DNA from 4 places in the Brevibacillus sp. NRS-1366 genome. Region 1 is predicted to be linked to each of the others. Evidence: riboswitches for the same ligand, from Rfam matches in the RefSeq annotation. Region 1 holds a riboswitch; each other region holds the start of a gene.

Region 1 (4,610 bases):
TCGACCATATTGGCAGCTTCTTTCGCTGCTACCGTACCGCTATTCATGGCCAGGCCGACATCAGCCTGGGCGAGGGCTGGTGCGTCATTCGTTCCGTCCCCTGTCATCGCCACCAGCTTGCCTTCTGCCTGTTCTTTGCGGATCAGCGCTATCTTGTCTTCTGGTTTGGCTTCTGCTACGAAATCGTCAACACCAGCTTCGCGGGCAATGGTGGCGGCCGTCAAAGGGTTATCCCCCGTACACATGACGGTGCGAATCCCCATGCGGCGCAGCTCTGCGAACCGCTCGCGCATACCGGGCTTCACGGTATCTTTTAAATAAATCAGCCCAAGTATGTTCGCCCCTGCCACTACAGCGAGTGGCGTGCCTCCAGCGCTCGCAATCTTCGTCGCTTTTTCTTCGAGATCGGATGGAATGGTTCCGCCTTGATCCGATACAGATCGCTTGATGGCGTCCACCGCTCCTTTACGGATGTGCGTCCCATCTGCCAGATTCGTACCGCTCATCCGCGTCTCCGCCTTGAATTCCACGCCTTCTGCGCCGGGAAGCTCCAGCTGTGCTGATTCGAGGCCATGCTTTTTCGCCAGCTCAATGATCGAGCGCCCTTCTGGTGTTTCATCGTAAATCGAGCTCTGTGCTGCTGTTTTGTTCAACTGCTCCTGACTGGTCTTGCCTACCTTCACGAATTCGGCAGCCATCCGGTTCCCAAATGTAATCGTCCCCGTTTTATCGAGAATGATCGTGTTGATGTCTCCCGATGCCTCCACCGCCTTCCCGGACATCGCAATCACGTTAAACTGCGTGACACGGTCCATCCCGGCAATTCCGATCGCGGACAAGAGTCCCCCAATGGTAGTCGGAATCAAGCAGACAAGCAGCGCAACCAATGTCGCGACAGGGATCGCTGCATGCACGTATGCCGCAATCGGCGACAAGGTCGTGCAGACAATCAGGAAAATGAGCGTAAGACTGACGAGCAGGGTATTGAGAGCAATTTCATTGGGGGTCTTTTGCCGCTTGGCTCCCTCGACCAGTGAAATCATGCGATCCAGAAACGATTCTCCAGGATCAGTCGTCACACGCACTCGGATGCTGTCACTTACGACACGCGTACCTCCCGTAACAGAGCTGAAGTCTCCACCCGCTTCCTTGATCACAGGGGCAGATTCCCCTGTAATCGCAGACTCGTCGACAGAAGCGACTCCCCAGACAATTTCTCCGTCGCTAGGGATGATCTCGCCCGTTTCTACAAGGACCAGATCGCCTTTTCGCAGCTGTGTCGAGCTGACCATTTGGAATGAGCCGTCTTTCATAGCCCTGCGCGCTTTTGTATCTTGTTTGGTTTTCTTGAGGCTTGCCGCCTGTGCCTTACCTCGCCCCTCCGCCAATGCCTCAGCGAAGTTGGCAAACAAAATCGTCACGAACAGAATCAGACTGACGACACCGTTATTAACAGGGTCTGATACCCCTCCGAACAGATTAGGGAGAAGCGTGAGGAGGAGTGTAATGACAAACCCTACCTCTACCACAAACATGACCGGGTTTTTCATCATTACTCGTGGGTCCAGTTTTTTGAAAGACGCAACAAACGCCTGTCGGTATAAATCTTTTGGAAGCGCTACTGTGCGCGTTCTACTCATCGAAATATCTCCTTTGCCTCTAGTTTCGCGAGATAAGCAGCCGTTATCGCAGGGTCAGCCACTCAGCGACAGGACCTAATGCAAGCACAGGTAAAAAGGTCAGGGCCCCTACGATCACCACAGTGGCAATCAAAATCACCAAGAATACATGGTTATCCGTACGCAGCGTCCCCATCGTCTCCGGCACCGGCACTTTGACGAGCAGTGATCCCGCCACTGCCAGCATCGCTATAATCGAGACATAACGACCGAACAGCATGACCAGACCTGTGGAAATATTCCAGAAAGGCGTGTTATCCCTCAATCCTTCAAAACCAGAGCCGTTGTTGGCTGCCGAAGAGGTGAATTCATACAGCACCTGAGAAATGCCGTGAAACCCGGGGTTGCTGATGCCTGCCGTTCCCATATCTGTCGCCATTGCAATCGCGGTAGGAGCCAAAATAATCAATGGATGAGCGAGAATCGTGATCGCAATCAGCTTCATCTCTTTACCCTCGATCTTGCGTCCCAAAAATTCAGGTGTTCGCCCTACCATCAGCCCGGCGATAAAGACAGCCAGGATGGCGTACATCAGGATGTTGACGGTACCTACCCCGTCTCCCCCAAATACGCAGTTGAGCATCATTTCACCCAAAGGCACCAATCCACCAAGTGGCGTCAGTGTATCGTGCATATTGTTGACGGTCCCGGTCGTTGCTGCTGTCGTGACTGCGGTAAACAGGGCACTTTGGGCAATGCCAAAACGTACTTCCTTGCCTTCCATGCTGCCCATCACTTGGGACAATCCTGCCCGCTGCAAAGCTGGATTCCCATTGATCTCATTGGTGTAGGCCGTAGCCAGAAAGACCAGGAACATCGCTCCCATCGCGCCAAAGATGATCCACCCTTGTCTATTGCTTTTTGCCATATGCCCAAAAGCTAGAGGCAGCGACGCTGGTATGAGAAACATCGAAAGGATCTCCAGCACGTTGGTCCACGGTGTTGGATTTTCAAACGGATGGGATGAATTCACCCCGAAGAATCCGCCGCCGTTTGTCCCCAAATGCTTGATAGCTACGAGGGAGGCGACAGGGCCGCGAGCGATCTGCTGCTCTGCACCGCTAATCGTTGTCGCAGTCGCTGTCGGCTCCATCGTTTGCGGTACGCCCTGTGCTACGAGCAGCAGCGTCATCACAATAGCCAAAGGTAGCAGTACCCGCGTATGCGCCCGGACCAGGTCGACATAAAAGTTGCCGATGCTGCGTTGACCTGTCAGCCCGCGCATGAAAGCCATGACAACAGCGATCCCAGTAGCAGGCGTCGTAAACATCAGGTAAATAATCACTATCATTTGCGAAAGGTAAGACAGTCCGCTCTCGCCGCTATAATGCTGAAGATTGGTATTCGTCACAAAACTCACTGCCGTGTTGAACGACAGCAGAGGGTCCATCGCAGCGATCCCGCTTGGATTGCCAGGCAGCACTCCCTGCAGGCGAAGCAACACATAAGCGACTGCAACCATGGCCATATTGCTCATCAGAACAGCTACCGCGTATTGCTTCCAGGTCATGTCTGCCATGCGAATCCCGGAAAGCTTGTAAATCCCCTTTTCCAGCCAGCCAAATAGAGAGTCCAGACTCGTCGCATCCAGTGAAAACGCACGAGCCAGATATCGTCCCATCGGTATCGCCAGAATCAGCAGTACCACCAAAACCAACGCCATTTGTAAAAAATCCACGACAGCTCCTCCTAACCTCAATATGAATCGTTAGTATTTTTCCGGGTAGATCAGTGCATGGCACAAATACAGTGCAAGACCAGCCACGATAATCAGGAGCACCATCATTTTTCTTTCCCTCCCTGTTCATTTACTACAGCATCACAAAATTTGATGAGTGCAAAAAATACCCCGAATGAAAGGGCCAAGAGCAGTATGGAAACGACATCCATTGTTATACCTCCTTTTCCTGTTTGGCCTACCCGAAATAAAAATAGACCAATGCTTACCCATTCCCCGTAGATCGTCACAGATGACCGGCATAAGATGGCATAGACGAAGAAACTCGCCCACATCCAGCGGCAAAACGATCGTTTATCGGAGAAAAAGTACTCATTGGTCTACCTAACGCCCAGCCGACAATGATGTTGCCCTCTTTGCGTTTTGTCTCCCGTTTCCTTTTTCGCGAAAACAGCTTATTCTTTTTTGGGCATAACGAAAAGACCTGCAAAATATTTCGAGTAAAACCTCTTGCCATCTAAATCAGATAACAAAAAAGGCCTCCTCAAATAGGCGGTCTTTAGACCTCCCTCGCTTTAGCCTACGAAGTTAGCTGACGGGTAGGATGGCGAAAGAGTTTCTCATCCCTTCCACAAATTCGTGGAATTAACCCCTACGTAATTGGGTCCTCCGTTCCCGAGTGCCTCGGGATTAGGCCAAGATCTGCAATTGTTGGTTACGAGTCTCATTATACGTCCGGCATAATCCGTTGTTAATGTTCTGTTTCTGGCTTTTTTGCACGATTTGTTCATTCTTTATTGATGTAAGCGATTTAACCCCGTCAGGCCTCATCCGCTCACGATATTTCATGGATTCTCTCGCGTTTTCATTTGGAAGCCGGTTGATTGTCTCAAGTGAAAAATCACTTCGCGCCATCCTTGTTGACAGTCTCGCCAGCTGCTAAGTAAGATAAAGCAATATAAAAAAACCTCTATCGAGGCCTCCTCAAGGAGAAGCGACCGTGTTTTAGCGGAAGGTTTTACCGAAGTAATACTGGATGCGGACGCTGAAGCACTTTGTTATGCGTTCCGGAAAGTTTAGCAAGCCAGACAAGTCTTTTTGGCGCAGGCAGGACCCTCGTCGCGCCCGATCGTACAAGGAAATGATTCATGGGAGGAATTACGGTTGCCCATCTCTAACAAAAAAAAGCTTGAAGCAGAAATTAGCGAAGCTTTTATCAAATTCCAACGTGATTTGATTGGGCGTGGACCGCA
Region 2 (4,610 bases), on a different contig from region 1:
GATATTAGCCAATTACCCAAAAAAGAGATGCATGCTGTTCGTCGCCATATGCAAATGGTATTTCAAAATCCGTTTGACACGTTAAACCCCAAGCTGAAGATTAGTCAGATCTTGACGGAGCCGTTGCTATCTCATGGGATCCCCCGTGAGCAGCGGCAAAGCTTGCTGGAAGAGACGATTGAGATCGTCGGTTTAAATAAACGACAACTGGGCCGCTATCCGCACGAGTTTTCCGGTGGGCAGCGGCAGCGGATCGGCATCGCACGCGCCCTGATGCTGCAGCCCAAGCTGATTATCGCGGATGAGCCAGTATCTGCCCTCGATGTTTCGATCCAATCGCAAATTCTCAATTTGATGCAGGACTTACAGGAGCAGTTATCCCTGACCTACATTTTCATCTCTCATGACTTGAGTGTAGTCGAACATATTTGTGACCGGGTCGCTGTGATGTATTTAGGTGAAATTGTCGAGTTTGCGGATAAGGACAAGCTTTTCCAACTACCGCTGCACCCGTATTCACAGGCACTGCTGTCCGCTACTCCCATTTCAGACCCAGACGAAAATCGCGAGCGAATCATTTTGCGCGGTGACTTACCCTCTCCATCTAATCCACCGCAGGGCTGCAAGTTTCATCCGCGCTGCCATGCCTGCATGGACATTTGCCGAAAAGAAGCGCCGCCGTTACGGGAAGTAGATGGTAGGCAGGTTGCTTGCCATCTGTACTGATTTCGGTCTACAAATGACACAGTGGAGCCGCGGTAATTGTACGACTCTATATTTATGAATAACAGCCGGTATCCTAAGAGTATAGGAATACCGGCTGTTATTCACTCTATAAACATCCCTGTGTGGTTGTATATTTGTTCGAGTTTTTCCTGTCGTTCCCGAATATTTTCCTGATCTTTTTGGTGCATAGCCATCACAATTAATTGTGAAAGACTAAGGTGTGGCAAGACGTGATCTGAAAAAATCTCGGTATTTTCTCCGATAGTTAATGTAATCGTTGCAAGTTGCCCGATTGGTGATAAAGGTCGGTCTGTCATTGCAATTAAGGTAGCCTTTTGTTTTATTGCTTGTTCCGCCAAAACGAGAGATTCTTTCGAGTAGCGAGGCTGGGAAAATAATATCACAACCGAATTTTCTGTAAAATTGCACAATGTTTCCGGAATGTATCCGGTCGGGGATGAACCGAAGACATGATCACGAAGCTGATTTAAAGTGTAGTATAGCCAGTAAGCGGCAGTATATGATTCACGAAAGCCTCCAACAAAGACTCGGTCAGCTTTTATCAATAGCTCTGCTGTTTTCCAGATATCCTCTTCTCTTACTTGGTTAACTAAATAATCCAACATTCTTTTTTCGTGTTGGATAGAATGAGCAAATATATTGGTATCCTTTACTTCTTCCCTCTCAGAAATGGAAATCGATTGAGAAGAATGGTATTTGTAGCTAAGCATCTCTTCTCTAATCATTTTTTGCATCTCAGAAAAACTGTTTAAACCCAGCGCATAGGCCAAACGAATGACAGTTGTTTCACTGACACCGACTTCACGCGAAATCTGAGAAATCGTATAAAGCGAGCTCTGCTCCAGGGAAGTTACTAAAAATTCTGCAACCTTCTTTTGTCCGGGAGAAAGATCTGGATATTTCTCCTTGATTAAGTGTTGAAATGTCTTAGTTATCATAGACATCCTCCTTTCCTCTAATAGAATTTTATACTTCATTTAATATATATTAAAAAAATTTTAACTCCATATCAACTGAAATTTTTAAAACGGTTTTTAAGTTCCCAGCGAGTAGTTCGAGAGGGCCATAATGGAACGATCTTCTTGGATGAGATCGGAGACCTGACGCTGCATTTGCTGCAAAAGCTTTTGTGGACGCTTGAATACAGGGAGGTGGAGCGTGTCGGTGGTGTTACCCCTTCTTCTGCTCAGTCCTGTCGTATTCCGCCTGACAAATCAATTTTTTGCGTGCCAAGAAAGAATCGAAGGCAAGGCGGATAATATAGGCAGTAGTGTGATAATTCCGCATTTTTCTGGGTACCTCTGCTATACTATTCATGGTAGTGAATGTTTAGGGAAGTAGGTATTCATTATGATTTTTCTAGAAGTCATTTTTCCTGTCTTGCTGATTTTTCTTAGCGGCTATATTTTACAGCGCATTTTCAAGCTGGATCTCATGCCGATCTCTACGCTGGCGATCTACATTTTGACGACTGCACTTGTTTTTCGCACGTTTTATAAAACACAGCTCGATTTGCAATTATTTTACATTGTCATTATTTCGATGCTCCTGTTAGGTGCGCTGATCCTCATCACACTATTGACAGCGCGCTGGTTTCACTATGACAAGCAGCAGGAAAGCGCACTGATGCTGTCGACGGCATTCATGAACAGCGGGAATTACGGGACACCGATCATTCTTTTTGCTTATGGCGATGCGGGGTTTACGTATGCCGTACAGATCATGGTGCTTCATTCCATCATCATGGGCGTGTTCGGCGTTTATTTTGCCTCTAGAGGCGGCGGCGGGGTCGGTACGGCATTCAAGGCTATTTTCAAGCAGCCGTCCAACTATGCTGTCGTGCTTGCAGTTTTGCTCCAACAATGGAATGTGGTCATCCCGGATAGCTACTATCAGGCGATTGACCTCGTAGCACAGGCGGCAATCCCTGTCATTATGCTCATTCTCGGTATGCAGCTGGCGAATGTATCGGCGAGTACATTTGAGTGGCAGGGCCTTAGCGCAGCGAGTGTAATCCGATTAGTCGCTTCTCCTGTGCTGGCCTATTTGATTTGTTTGTTCTTCCCGATTGATCCACTTTTGCAAAAGGTTATCGTGATTTTGGCTGCGATGCCATCTGCCGCGACGACCGCGATTTACGCGATTCAGTTTAATATGCGGCCGCAATTTGTCTCCAGCAGTGTCTTGGTCACGACGGTAATCAGTGTCGGGACATTAACATTTTTGCTAAACCTTTTGCACTAGCTGGTAGGTCAGAAGGGAACATAAAACAGGGATCATCGGGGACCTAATTGCCAGCATAAGGCAGGATGTGGAAGGATTCATACGAATAGGACCAGTTATTACGGTAAACTGGCTCTGACCACATGAGAACGGTTCATATCACGAATTTTCAAAATTGTTGTTGTGCTAAGTAAATGATAAGCTTGTTGTATCGCCAAATAATTACATACCGGGCCTAGTTCCGTCTCAGGCGGAAACGGGGGAACCATTTTTGGGGTTAATTCTGTGCATACAGAAGGGATGCTACCTGCCATCCTACCCGTCAGCTAACCTCGTCGGCTAAAGCAGAATCTGCATACAAATTCTTTCCATCCGCTTATTTGCGTGCGAAAGACTGTAGCTCACTTTGGGCAATAGTCTGCATGGAATAAAGCTAATTTTCTTATACTTGTATGTTCGAGATTAGTCGACTCATTTGCTTGTGTCCGGAAATGGCCTTTCTGACGCAAGGGGTGTGTCGACTTTTTTCTGTTCATAAATAAAGAATGAAGAAGGAGTGTTGCGAATGATTTCCTTTCACAACGTGGAAAAGAGCATCGGGGATGTATCCATTATCAAAGGAATGGATCTTCAGATCGAGGCAGGAGAACTGTTTGTTCTAATCGGTCCCAGCGGTTGTGGAAAGACGACAACGATGAAGATGATTAATCGGCTGATTGAACCCTCTGCTGGAAGGATTGAGGTTAACGGGGCGGATATCTCCAAAGCCGATCCCGTGGAGCTGCGCCGCAATATTGGCTATGTGATCCAGCAGATTGGGTTATTTCCGCATATGACCATTGGGCAAAATGTAGCGTTGGTCCCAAAACTCAAAAAAATGGAGAAAGCTCAGTACGAAAAAAAGGTAGATGAGCTGCTGTACATGGTAGGGCTGGAGCCAAAGGTGTTCAAGGACCGCTATCCGGCGGAATTAAGCGGAGGGCAGCAGCAGCGGGTGGGTGTCATTCGGGCGATGGCTGCAGATCCTCCGATTATTTTGATGGATGAACCCTTCAGCGCACTTGACCCGATCAGCAGGGAACAATTGCAGGATGAGCTTGTCCGTTTGCAGCGAACAATCAAGAAAACGATCGTCTTCGTGACGCATGATATGGATGAGGCGATCAAGATTTCTGATCGAATCTGCATCATGAATAACGGCTCTGTCGCTCAGCTGGATACGCCCAACCGTTTGCTTCAGCGTCCTGCCAGTGATTTTGTAGCTGATTTTATCGGGGTCAAGAGGCTGCGAAAAGTCCAGGAGCTGCATGTGCAAGGTCCAAAAAATGCGCTCCCCCGGTGGAGTATTTCATAAAAGCGGGGTGTTGGAATGAGTGAATTCTTTCAATTTTTAATGGAGAGACATGAACAAATCTTGTCCTTGATTTGGGAGCATACCTACATTTCCTTGACTGCTGTTATTGCAGGTTTTTTAATCGCGGTTCCACTAGGCATCATACTGACACGGACAGAAAAGCTGAACAAATATGTGATCGGCTTTGTAAATATATTGCAGACCATTCCTAGTCTCGCGCTCCTGGGACTCATGATTCCGCTGCTCGGGATTGGTGTCTTGCCTGCGATTGTTGCCTTGTTCCTCT
Region 3 (4,610 bases), on a different contig from region 1:
GTATTAAACTGGGGAACAGATGTAACACAAACGAATCCTGTAAGCACAATTCTTGACATTACCCAAAGAATTGCGCCGAATACCCGTATGAGCTTCAATGCTCCGATTCCTGCTGCAAACCACTACGAAGTACGTCTGACAGTAGGATGCAATAATAACAACAAAAACGATGAAAGTGTCCTTCTCAACACCTATGCTCGTTCCACAGTCGGCGGAGGAATTTTGAACGGACTTACTGTACTTGATAGCCAATTTCAATCAGTTACGATTGTAAGTTGTTTCTAATCAGCACGATACCCGACAGGAACTATGAGCTTTTGTCATAGTTCCTTTTTTATTACACTGATTCCCCGGGACAAAACCAGTCCGGTATTAGCTGTTCAAATGCCTTGTGCTCCTCTATGATTCGTTCCACACGCTTCAACATATCTATTAATAAGTCCGGGACGACTCGCCCTGTCCAGACGATGGAGGAAAAAATCGCCATCCCCGTGTAAATGCCATACAGGATCCAAAAGGTATCCGGCTCCTTGTTTCGCCCAAAATACCCGGATAGTTGACCGTGGCTAAAGGGAACACTGATTTCCTTGCTGAAAAACGCCAACTTGGTAAACTCATGAAAAGGGTCTCCCCAGTCATATCGGTTGAAATCGATGACCCCGGCATACTGTTGATCATGGACAATCAAGTTGCCAACGTGAAAATCGTCATGCAGGAAGCGATTGGGCCGGCTTTTCACATAATCCAGATGTTCTTCAATGAACGCTATGATGCTGTCGGCATGCGGGATGCGATGCTTCGATGCATGATAAGCCTCGATGTATCTTCGATGCTTTTGGACGCATCGGTCAAACCAAGGTGTGATGATGGAGGGAGCTTCCAGTTGATGCATCTTGGCCAGATCCTGACCGGCTCGGTACCCGATATCGAACTGTAGGTTTTGCGGCAAACCCGGCAGCATATCACGAGCATCCTCCCCCTCCAAATAGGAGAGAACCATGAAACAAAGCCCGCGATCTTCCCACACCCCGAATTCAATTGGTAAAGACGCATTTACTCCATAAGACTCTATGGTCTGCAAGATCTCAAATTCAGCTTTCTTTTGCTCCCGCTGCTCCAGGCTGGAGACGCGAAGCAGGCGTTTTTCTCCATTAACCATGTCGATCCGATACTTCTCATCTGTAGAAAAGCCTTTCAGAATCTTCTCGATCCGCACCGCGTTTTGAAGAGATCGCACTTCCTTTTGCAACTGTTCTAACCAATCCAGCATGATGTCCCCCTCGTATGCAGCATCCAACAGACTGATTATACTAACACCTTACAATAATTGGAATCCGTGAACTCAAACATTTTTTAGAAAACTTGGCTGCGCCAAGCCTCTGGCGCAGGCGAAGCCTTAGTTGCCCTTATACTATTTTCATTAACATTTCTATACTTTCCGATAGTACAAGCAAAAAAAGCGTCGGGATTATCAATCCCAACGCCTTTCCTTCCTATTTCATCGAGCTGTCCATCCACCATCAATGACCATCTCGGTACCAGTCACAAAGCTTGATTCATCAGATGCAAGGAAAAGGACTCCATAAGCAATATCTTCTGGTTTCCCCAACCGCGGCAGTGGTGTTCCCATCTCAAACATTTGCTGAGCACCTTGGTCCAATGCTTCTTGAATCATTGGGGTAACAATAATACCAGGGTGAACAGAATTCACACGGATGTTGTCCGGTGCCAGTTCAACAGCTGAAGCTTTGGCCAGAGCGCGCAAAGCCCCTTTCGAAGCAGTATATGCATTCGTATAGTTTAAAGCCACCAGACCAGCAATAGAAGAAATATGAATGATCGAGCCGCCACCTACTTTTTTCATTTCAGGTACCACATATTTCATTCCCATGATACAACCAGTCAAGTTGATGTTCAGTACTTTGTTCCAATGGTCCACATCGAACTGCTCCAATTTCTTGTCTGTGCTTACTCCTGCATTATTAACCAATACATCTATTTTACCAAAAGCATGAACCGCTTTTTTAACAACATTTTGCCAGTCCGTTTCAGAAGCAACATCATGTTTGACAGTTATAGCCTTGCCGCCAGCATTCGTAATTTCCGAAACAACCTCTTGCAGCTTTGTTTCTTGCATATCAGTGGCTACCACACTCGCGCCTTCCTGCGCAAACATTTTTGCCTCAGCAGCTCCTTGTCCCATCGCTGCTCCGGTAATAATGACCACTTTTCCCCACTTTATTACGAAGTTACAGGACATCTTGAGTGAATTTGTTCAAAATGGATTGTCTAACGTATTAGCAAACGATCATCAGCTGACCGTCCCCAAAGAAATAGTCATCCGCTATACCACATCAGCTTTTTTGGGTGTATTGATCTGGTGGCTGGAAAACGACATGAACTATTCACCCAAATACATGGCCAGCAACTTACTTCTGATCGCAACCAAAGGGCCTTATGTAAACAATCCATTTTAACTAAGTCACCATCAATAAAAAGAAAAAACCAACTAAAGCTTTGTCAAACAAAGCCTTGGTTGGTTTTGGTAAGCATTTATTTGTTATAAGTAAAAAAACTGCCCGTTAACGAACAGTTTTTTTTAAAAGGAGACTTACAGTTTTACTACGTTCTCAGCTTGTGGGCCACGGTTGCCTTGAACGATGTTGAATTGAACGCGTTGACCTTCATCCAAAGTTTTGAAACCGTCGCCTTGGATTGCGCTGAAGTGTACGAATACATCGTCTCCACCTTCTACTTGAATGAAACCGAAACCTTTTTCTGCGTTAAACCATTTTACTGTTCCGTTCGTTTGCATTTAAAAAAACCTCCAAAAAGTCAATTTGAATATGCTAGTCATATTTACCGAAGCAAATAAAGCTCACATATCATGAAGAAATACCCCTTAGTGGTGAAGCGATATTCCTTCATAATATGTGAAAAATACCTACTCCCATAATATGCGATTGTCGTAAGACGGAACTGCAATGTTATAGCTTTTTGAAAACCTAAAACAACGAAAGCCCTTCCTCTCTTCCATCCTTGCGGCTCCGATGACCGCGCCAGTGTGAATCGGGGATTCAAAAACGTAATCCATGAGCATACACCTCGATGAATTTAGGGCTCGATTTTTTCAAGTAGCAACTTTATTCTACCATGGTTGTCCAATTAAATCAATATCTGTCTACCCTCCGGAAGCTATCGTACGTCTGGTACAATAGGTGTAGGAGGGATTAAAATTGATGACCGAAACGCTCAATTGTAAAGCATTAAAACAGATGTTAGACAACGACTTTCCCCTAATTTTACTAGATGTTCGTGACAACGACAAGTTCCTGATGGGCAGTATTCACAGTGAAAAAGCGCCTACTAAGAATGTCCCCTATCTTTCTATGAAGGAACAGGACTATCTATTTGATGAGGAAACTGCAAGACAATTGGAAAATGTGCAGATTGTAACGATTTGCACAACTGGAAACAAAGCACAAAAGGCTGCCGCTCTGCTACGGGAAAAAGGGTATAAAGCCACGGCGCTACTGGGCGGAGTCACTGCCTGGAACGAAGATAGCAGCAGCAAAGTATAACGAGCTACCAAATATTACTCCTTTATTTCGGGTGGGATAGTCTGATATTCTGGGTCATGCCAAATAAAACGCCGAAACTTCCAGTCGCATGGAAGTGCGGGGGACTTTTTTTGCGGATACATCCGCATGGGGTGAATCGCCATTGGCGACGGGTTGTTTCCTCAATCCGAATCCGACAACTAACCTCGTAGGCCAAAAAAAGGAGACGATGTGAAGATGAAACGCATTGGTACCATTACTATGGCCATGACTCTAGGATTGGGCTTGGCCCTAACAGGCTTTTCCACCTCTGCTTCTGCTGCTTCTACGAATTGCCCGGTTCAATCGAACTTTCAATATCAAATGATTCCTTTTATGCAGCAGATGCAAATGCAAAAACAACCATATCAAGCTTCTATGCCGCTGTTTTCGCAATTTGCTGGTCAACAAAAACAGCAATTGAATCCGATTAATTGCGTACAGTTCGCACCGAAGCAAGCTTTTGCCCAACCTGTTCAACAAGCGCCTGTTCAACAAGCACCTGTTCAACAAGCACCCACTAAGGCACAAGCACCTGTAAATAACCAGGCGCAACCAGCACCGGCACCTGCTGAGCAAAACACTCAGGCAAAAGCATCTGATTTTGCTAAACAAGTAGCGGATCTGGTGAATCAAGAACGTGCAAAAGCGGGTCTCAAGCCAGTTCAAATGGACGCTGCATTGTCCAAAGTAGCACTTGCCAAAGCTGCCGATATGTCGAACAATAACTATTTTGACCATACGAGCCCTACCTACGGTTCTCCGTTTGACATGATGAAGCAGTTTGGAATCTCCTTTATGACTGCAGGTGAAAACATCGCAATGGGCCAACGCAGCCCAGAAGAAGTTATGAACCAGTGGATGAATAGTGAAGGCCACCGCCAAAACATTATGAATCCTGCATTCACAAAAATCGGAGTCGGTATCACAAACGGCTACTGGGTACAAGAGTTTATCGGGTAAAACAAAAATGACGAAAGCCGAGCTTCTCTATCATAGAGAGCCCGGCTT
Region 4 (4,610 bases), on a different contig from region 1:
AATGTTCAGAGGGGTAAAGCTAGTCTCAACCCAGGAAAAACGCGCCTGCAGCTCAGCTTGGAGTTGTAGCGAATATTGAAATGTAATGAACAGCCCGCCTGGTTTCAGCACGGATTGTACTTCATTTAAAATGTCTGTCCGTAGCTCTTGCGGGAAGTTCGCAAAAGGAAGTCCAGATATGATCACATCTGCCCGTTTGAGATTTAGCTCCTCCAAGTATTCTCTCAGTCTCGTTGCTTCCTCCCTGATCGGTATATCGGGAAATCGGGAATGCAGCATCGTCCGAAACTGAGAATCGCGCTCCACAAGCACGTAGTGGGTATCGGGACGTATGTTTTGATAGATCGCGTGAGTAAAAGCACCCGTGCCAGGACCCAGCTCCAGAATCACGTCAGTTGAATCCCAATTGATGCCGCCGAGCATGCGTGCGCTTAAAAAACGTGAGCTGGGAATAACGCTGCCGACGCGTCCAGGTTCAGCGATAAACCGTCGCAAAAAGACCAAGAAGTCTACCAAGAATTGTACCTCCTAGGGGAAAAGCAGCCTGATATCCAGGCTGCCTAATTGCCACACTCTATTCTACACCCAGTCCCCTAGTTCCTGTCCAATTAGGATTGCTCAGGTTTCTGGACCGGTGTTTTTTTCTCTTGCAAGGATGCTTTGATATTGGCGAGTTCCATATCCAAATCGTCTTTTTCCAGCTCTGACAAAGCGTTCTCCCAGCCATGTCCCACATTGGATCCTCGCCATTGTCCACTCATTTGCGCTTCTGCTTCCATGCGCATTACTTTTTCTTCCATTCGTGCAAAACCACGACCTGCTGTCTGGTTGCCAATTCCGACAACCGCGTGATTCACCTGTTTTTGCGTACGGGCTACCTGGGCACGTGCCATCAACGTGAACTTTTTCGCACGCATTTTATAGAACTCTTCTTTCAGCTCAGCAAGCTTTTCCCGCATTTGAGCGGCAGCCTCAGAAGCCGACAAGTAGAGGGTTTCGTATTCTGCTGCACGTCCTTCATACTGCTTTTTGTCTGCCAGAGCGCGGCGAGCAAGCTCGTCTTCTCCCTCAGTCAAAGCCAGCTTAACCTGACGATCCCGTTTTTCGATGAGAGCGTTGGCCTCATCCAATTGCTGGCGGAATTTCTTTTCCAAAGCAACTTGACGCGCTACGGCCACTTCCACCTGTCCGATTTCAACTTCCATGTCACGCATGTATTGGTTCAGCATAACTACCGGGTCTTCCATCGAATCCAAGGCATCATTCACCGAAGCTACTGTCAAGTCACGCAAACGTCTAAAGATACTCATTTTTATTTCCTCCTCATCATATCACATCGTTTAGTTTCATCCAAAAGCTCATTCGACAAAGATCTTTTCAGTGCATGTTCAAAAAGTTCTTTACGGCTGGCGTCTAGTCACACTTTTTTCCCAGTCATCTAGCGAGTCTTCCTTTAAAATTCCTTTTGCCCACTGGCGCTCCCAAGCTTTGGGTGCTTCTTTTGGTTCAGGCTGGGGACGTAAGAGGCGATATCCTAAATAGATCACCCCGATGGCTAGAATGCTGTGAAACAACAGATGTAGTTTCCCAAACAGCATTAGTAGCCCGAACAGGAAGACGAGTACTCCCCAAAAGCGGGACCCCGAGCTACCCATTACCTTGCGAGCCCCATACAGCATGATTACTACGGGAATCAACACGCCAATCAAATCACCGCTATCGATTCCCAACTGGTCCAAGAGAACAAGGCCGCCAATCAGCAGCAGAACCAGCCCGAGCAGTATCTTTCCAGACCGTTCGCTCATCTTTTGCTTACCTCCAATCGCCATTTATGTGGTGCAGGTCGACCTTATGGCTTTATTGTATCCCCAAGCGTAGGCTCCCCATAACGGGCGAGCGGTTGGTTTTTCCCTCCGTCCTTGGACGGAGAACGTTTCCTGCCCAAATCGGACGAGCTGATGGGGCGGACTATGCCGAATGAGAGCTTACATTTCCCAGCCAAAACGTTACGCCATCAGACAAAATATTGTGGCGGAATTGTGAACAAACCATCGAAAAAGAGGAAATATTGGACAACCGTAGAATCTCTGTTGAGTATGCGTGTAAAAAAACATCGAAAATAGCCGAGTTCCGCCTGGCGGAAACGGGGGAACCATGTTTTTGGGGTGAATGGCTGTGTATCACGGCAGTCTAGGGAGTCCTTTCGACCGAACCCTTCAGCTAACCTCGTAGGCTCAATGAGAGGAGCAGTTTCTTTTGCGCAAGTTGGTAGTATCTTTATTTATGGCTGGATTGCTGGCGATGGGGGCCGGCGCTGCACAAGCTGCAGAGAGTACATCCCTAACTGATGTAGTTAGCGATCTGTACGGTGTCCCTTACAAATCGTCGGGCATGTCCAAAAAGGGCTTTGACTGCTCCGGTTTCACACGCTACGTATTTGATGCGTTAGGTGTAGAGCTGCCGCACAATTCTGCTGCTCAATATGAAGTGGGAGAGACAGTTGCCAAGAAAGATCTTCAACCAGGCGATCTTGTCTTCTTCAACACAAATGGGCGCAGCATTTCACACGTAGGCATCTACATCGGGAACGGCACATTCGTGCACTCGGAAACTGGTCGTGGAGTCGTCAACACCAAGTTGAACGATCCCTACTACTGGAGCAAGCGTTATGTTGGTGCCAAGCGCGTCAGCACACCTGTTCTAGAAGCAAAGGCTGAAGCTCCGAAAAAGGAAAAAGCGGTGCAAGCTGCATCGTTGCCGGAAGATCAAGCAACTCAAAAGTAGTTCGGCAAAAAAATAAGAGCCAGGGACTTCGCGTCTCTGGCTTTTTCTGACGAAATTTAGTACCTGGTGTCAAGAGGTGACCTTACTTATAAGTATATGCTGATGAATCGGGGTATACTTGCCTTCTTCCGGTCAAAGCATGTTATGATAGACAAGGGTAAATCGTAATTTACTTATTACTTACTTCCTTATTAATAGAAGTAACTGGGGGTATACCGGTGAAGGATCACATCTTAATTGTTGATGACAATCTGGAGATTATTGAACTGCTTGAAGATATATTGGAAAACGAAGGCTTTCAGGTGTCCTCTGCCGAGAATGGCGAAGATGCGCTCAAACTATTAAACCAGGGTCATCGTCCGAATCTGATCTTGCTCGATATCATGATGCCCAATATGAGCGGCTACGAGCTTTGTTCGCAAATTCGCCGGGAGTGGGATTTGCCGATCCTGTTTCTTTCCGCGAAAGGAAAAGCGGTGGACAAGGTCGTCGGCTTTGAAATCGGGGCAGATGATTACATTACCAAGCCATTTGACACAGAAGAGCTGCTTGCCCGTATCCGTGCCCATTTGCGCCGCTACGAGCGCATTCGCAAGCATACGGAGGAGGCGCCGGATAAGGAATCGGCCAACTCGCCGATTACGGTACTGAAATTCAAGGATCTCGAAATTCATAAAGAAACCTATTCCGTCTATGTCAGCAATGAAAAGATCGAGCTGTCTACCAAGGAATTTCAATTGCTTACGTTTTTAGCGGAAAATGCCGGTATCGTGTTTACGCGCGAGCAAATCTACGATCGGGTCTGGGGCTATGGCTACGGCTCTCTCAATACCGTGACCGTTCACATCAAAAACCTGCGCGAAAAACTGGAAACGAATCGCCAGTTCATCAAAACACAATGGGGGACAGGCTACGTATTCATTGGGGAGAAGCTATAAATGAGTTTGCGCAATAAACTGTTTCTCTCGTTTATCGCTTTGATTACGCTCAATATCCTTTTATTTAAATTCGTCTTCCAGGACATCATTGTCGACCAGCTGAAAAATGACCGACACAATCAGTACCAGTATGAAAAGGAAGCAGCGGAAAAAGTGCTACTCAATCAGTTATTGCGCACGAGCAACTTTAAAGATCCCACCGAGCGCCAAGAACTGGAGAAACAACTGCCAGAAGACGTCATGTACCGAATGGTAATCAAGGACGCCAATGGCAATACGATCTACAGCAAAACCTCGCAAGCGTACGATTTAAAAGTTCCCTCGAACAATTCAAACCGAGTAACCCCGAAAAAGAGCGAGCTTAAATCAGTTGCGGAATACCATTTCCAGCAGGAGCCGCCACGCGAAGGGGAAATTGTCATTTATTTCTACACAGATGACTATGACATCATGTCTACGACGGGAGTTTCCATGATGCTCTGGTTTATTTACGGCAGCCTGGTCTTGGTTGGCTTAGTGCTCTTGGCTCTGTTCGTTCGCTGGGTCCTGCGGCCTGTGAGTGAGCTGTCGCGGGTTACGCAAGAAATCCGCGAGGGCAAACGGCTGGTTACTTTTACGTACAAGTCACACGATGAGTTCGGTCAGCTCTTCCGCTATTTTGGGGACATGGTGGATGAGCTTCGCTTTTCCGAGGAACGCCAATCTGAAATGATTGCCTCTATCGCGCACGATTTCCGCACGCCGCTCACCACGATTAAGGGCTATGCCTCTTACATCGGATCGGGCCGTGTCACAGAGCTCGAACGGATTCAGAAACAGATGGGTAAAATCGAACTAAAAACATCAGATCTGGAAAAGCTGCTGGATGAATTGCAGGACTTTAGTCAA

What was found. A riboswitch is a leader RNA that binds a small molecule or an ion and turns the genes downstream of it on or off. The one in region 1 is predicted to bind cyclic di-AMP.
Region 2: linked by a shared signal. The riboswitch ahead of ACIFQN_RS24835 (ABC transporter ATP-binding protein) and the one ahead of kdpF (K(+)-transporting ATPase subunit F) in region 1 are both predicted to bind cyclic di-AMP.
Region 3: linked by a shared signal. The riboswitch ahead of ACIFQN_RS17120 (CAP domain-containing protein) and the one ahead of kdpF (K(+)-transporting ATPase subunit F) in region 1 are both predicted to bind cyclic di-AMP.
Region 4: linked by a shared signal. The riboswitch ahead of ACIFQN_RS33720 (C40 family peptidase) and the one ahead of kdpF (K(+)-transporting ATPase subunit F) in region 1 are both predicted to bind cyclic di-AMP.

The regions. Positions count from the first base shown of each region.
Region 1 covers NZ_JBITPN010000020.1:34,749-39,358, reverse strand. The annotation lists gene kdpB (potassium-transporting ATPase subunit KdpB) at 1-1,640, opposite strand, end outside; gene kdpA (potassium-transporting ATPase subunit KdpA) at 1,684-3,357, opposite strand; gene kdpF (K(+)-transporting ATPase subunit F) at 3,388-3,462, opposite strand; cyclic di-AMP (ydaO/yuaA leader) riboswitch at 3,920-4,064, opposite strand; gene ACIFQN_RS13805 (DUF2294 domain-containing protein) at 4,522-4,610, shown strand, end outside.
Region 2 covers NZ_JBITPN010000036.1:98,701-103,310, forward strand. The annotation lists gene ACIFQN_RS24815 (ABC transporter ATP-binding protein) at 1-726, shown strand, start outside; gene ACIFQN_RS24820 (MurR/RpiR family transcriptional regulator) at 828-1,685, opposite strand; gene ACIFQN_RS24825 (sigma 54-interacting transcriptional regulator) at 1,761-2,006, shown strand; gene ACIFQN_RS24830 (AEC family transporter) at 2,098-2,991, shown strand; cyclic di-AMP (ydaO/yuaA leader) riboswitch at 3,193-3,325, shown strand; partial or broken gene ACIFQN_RS24835 (ABC transporter ATP-binding protein) at 3,536-4,261, shown strand; gene ACIFQN_RS24840 (ABC transporter permease) at 4,340-4,610, shown strand, end outside.
Region 3 covers NZ_JBITPN010000022.1:104,649-109,258, forward strand. The annotation lists gene ACIFQN_RS17090 (hypothetical protein) at 1-285, shown strand, start outside; gene ACIFQN_RS17095 (phosphotransferase family protein) at 338-1,270, opposite strand; gene ACIFQN_RS17100 (SDR family NAD(P)-dependent oxidoreductase) at 1,499-2,260, opposite strand; gene ACIFQN_RS17105 (TetR-like C-terminal domain-containing protein) at 2,262-2,477, shown strand; gene ACIFQN_RS17110 (cold-shock protein) at 2,612-2,815, opposite strand; gene ACIFQN_RS17115 (rhodanese-like domain-containing protein) at 3,240-3,581, shown strand; cyclic di-AMP (ydaO/yuaA leader) riboswitch at 3,641-3,790, shown strand; gene ACIFQN_RS17120 (CAP domain-containing protein) at 3,798-4,562, shown strand.
Region 4 covers NZ_JBITPN010000061.1:59,487-64,096, reverse strand. The annotation lists gene ACIFQN_RS33735 (class I SAM-dependent methyltransferase) at 1-516, opposite strand, end outside; gene ACIFQN_RS33730 (PspA/IM30 family protein) at 609-1,310, opposite strand; gene ACIFQN_RS33725 (LiaF transmembrane domain-containing protein) at 1,401-1,805, opposite strand; cyclic di-AMP (ydaO/yuaA leader) riboswitch at 2,112-2,249, shown strand; gene ACIFQN_RS33720 (C40 family peptidase) at 2,257-2,784, shown strand; gene ACIFQN_RS33715 (response regulator transcription factor) at 3,003-3,722, shown strand; gene ACIFQN_RS33710 (sensor histidine kinase) at 3,723-4,610, shown strand, end outside.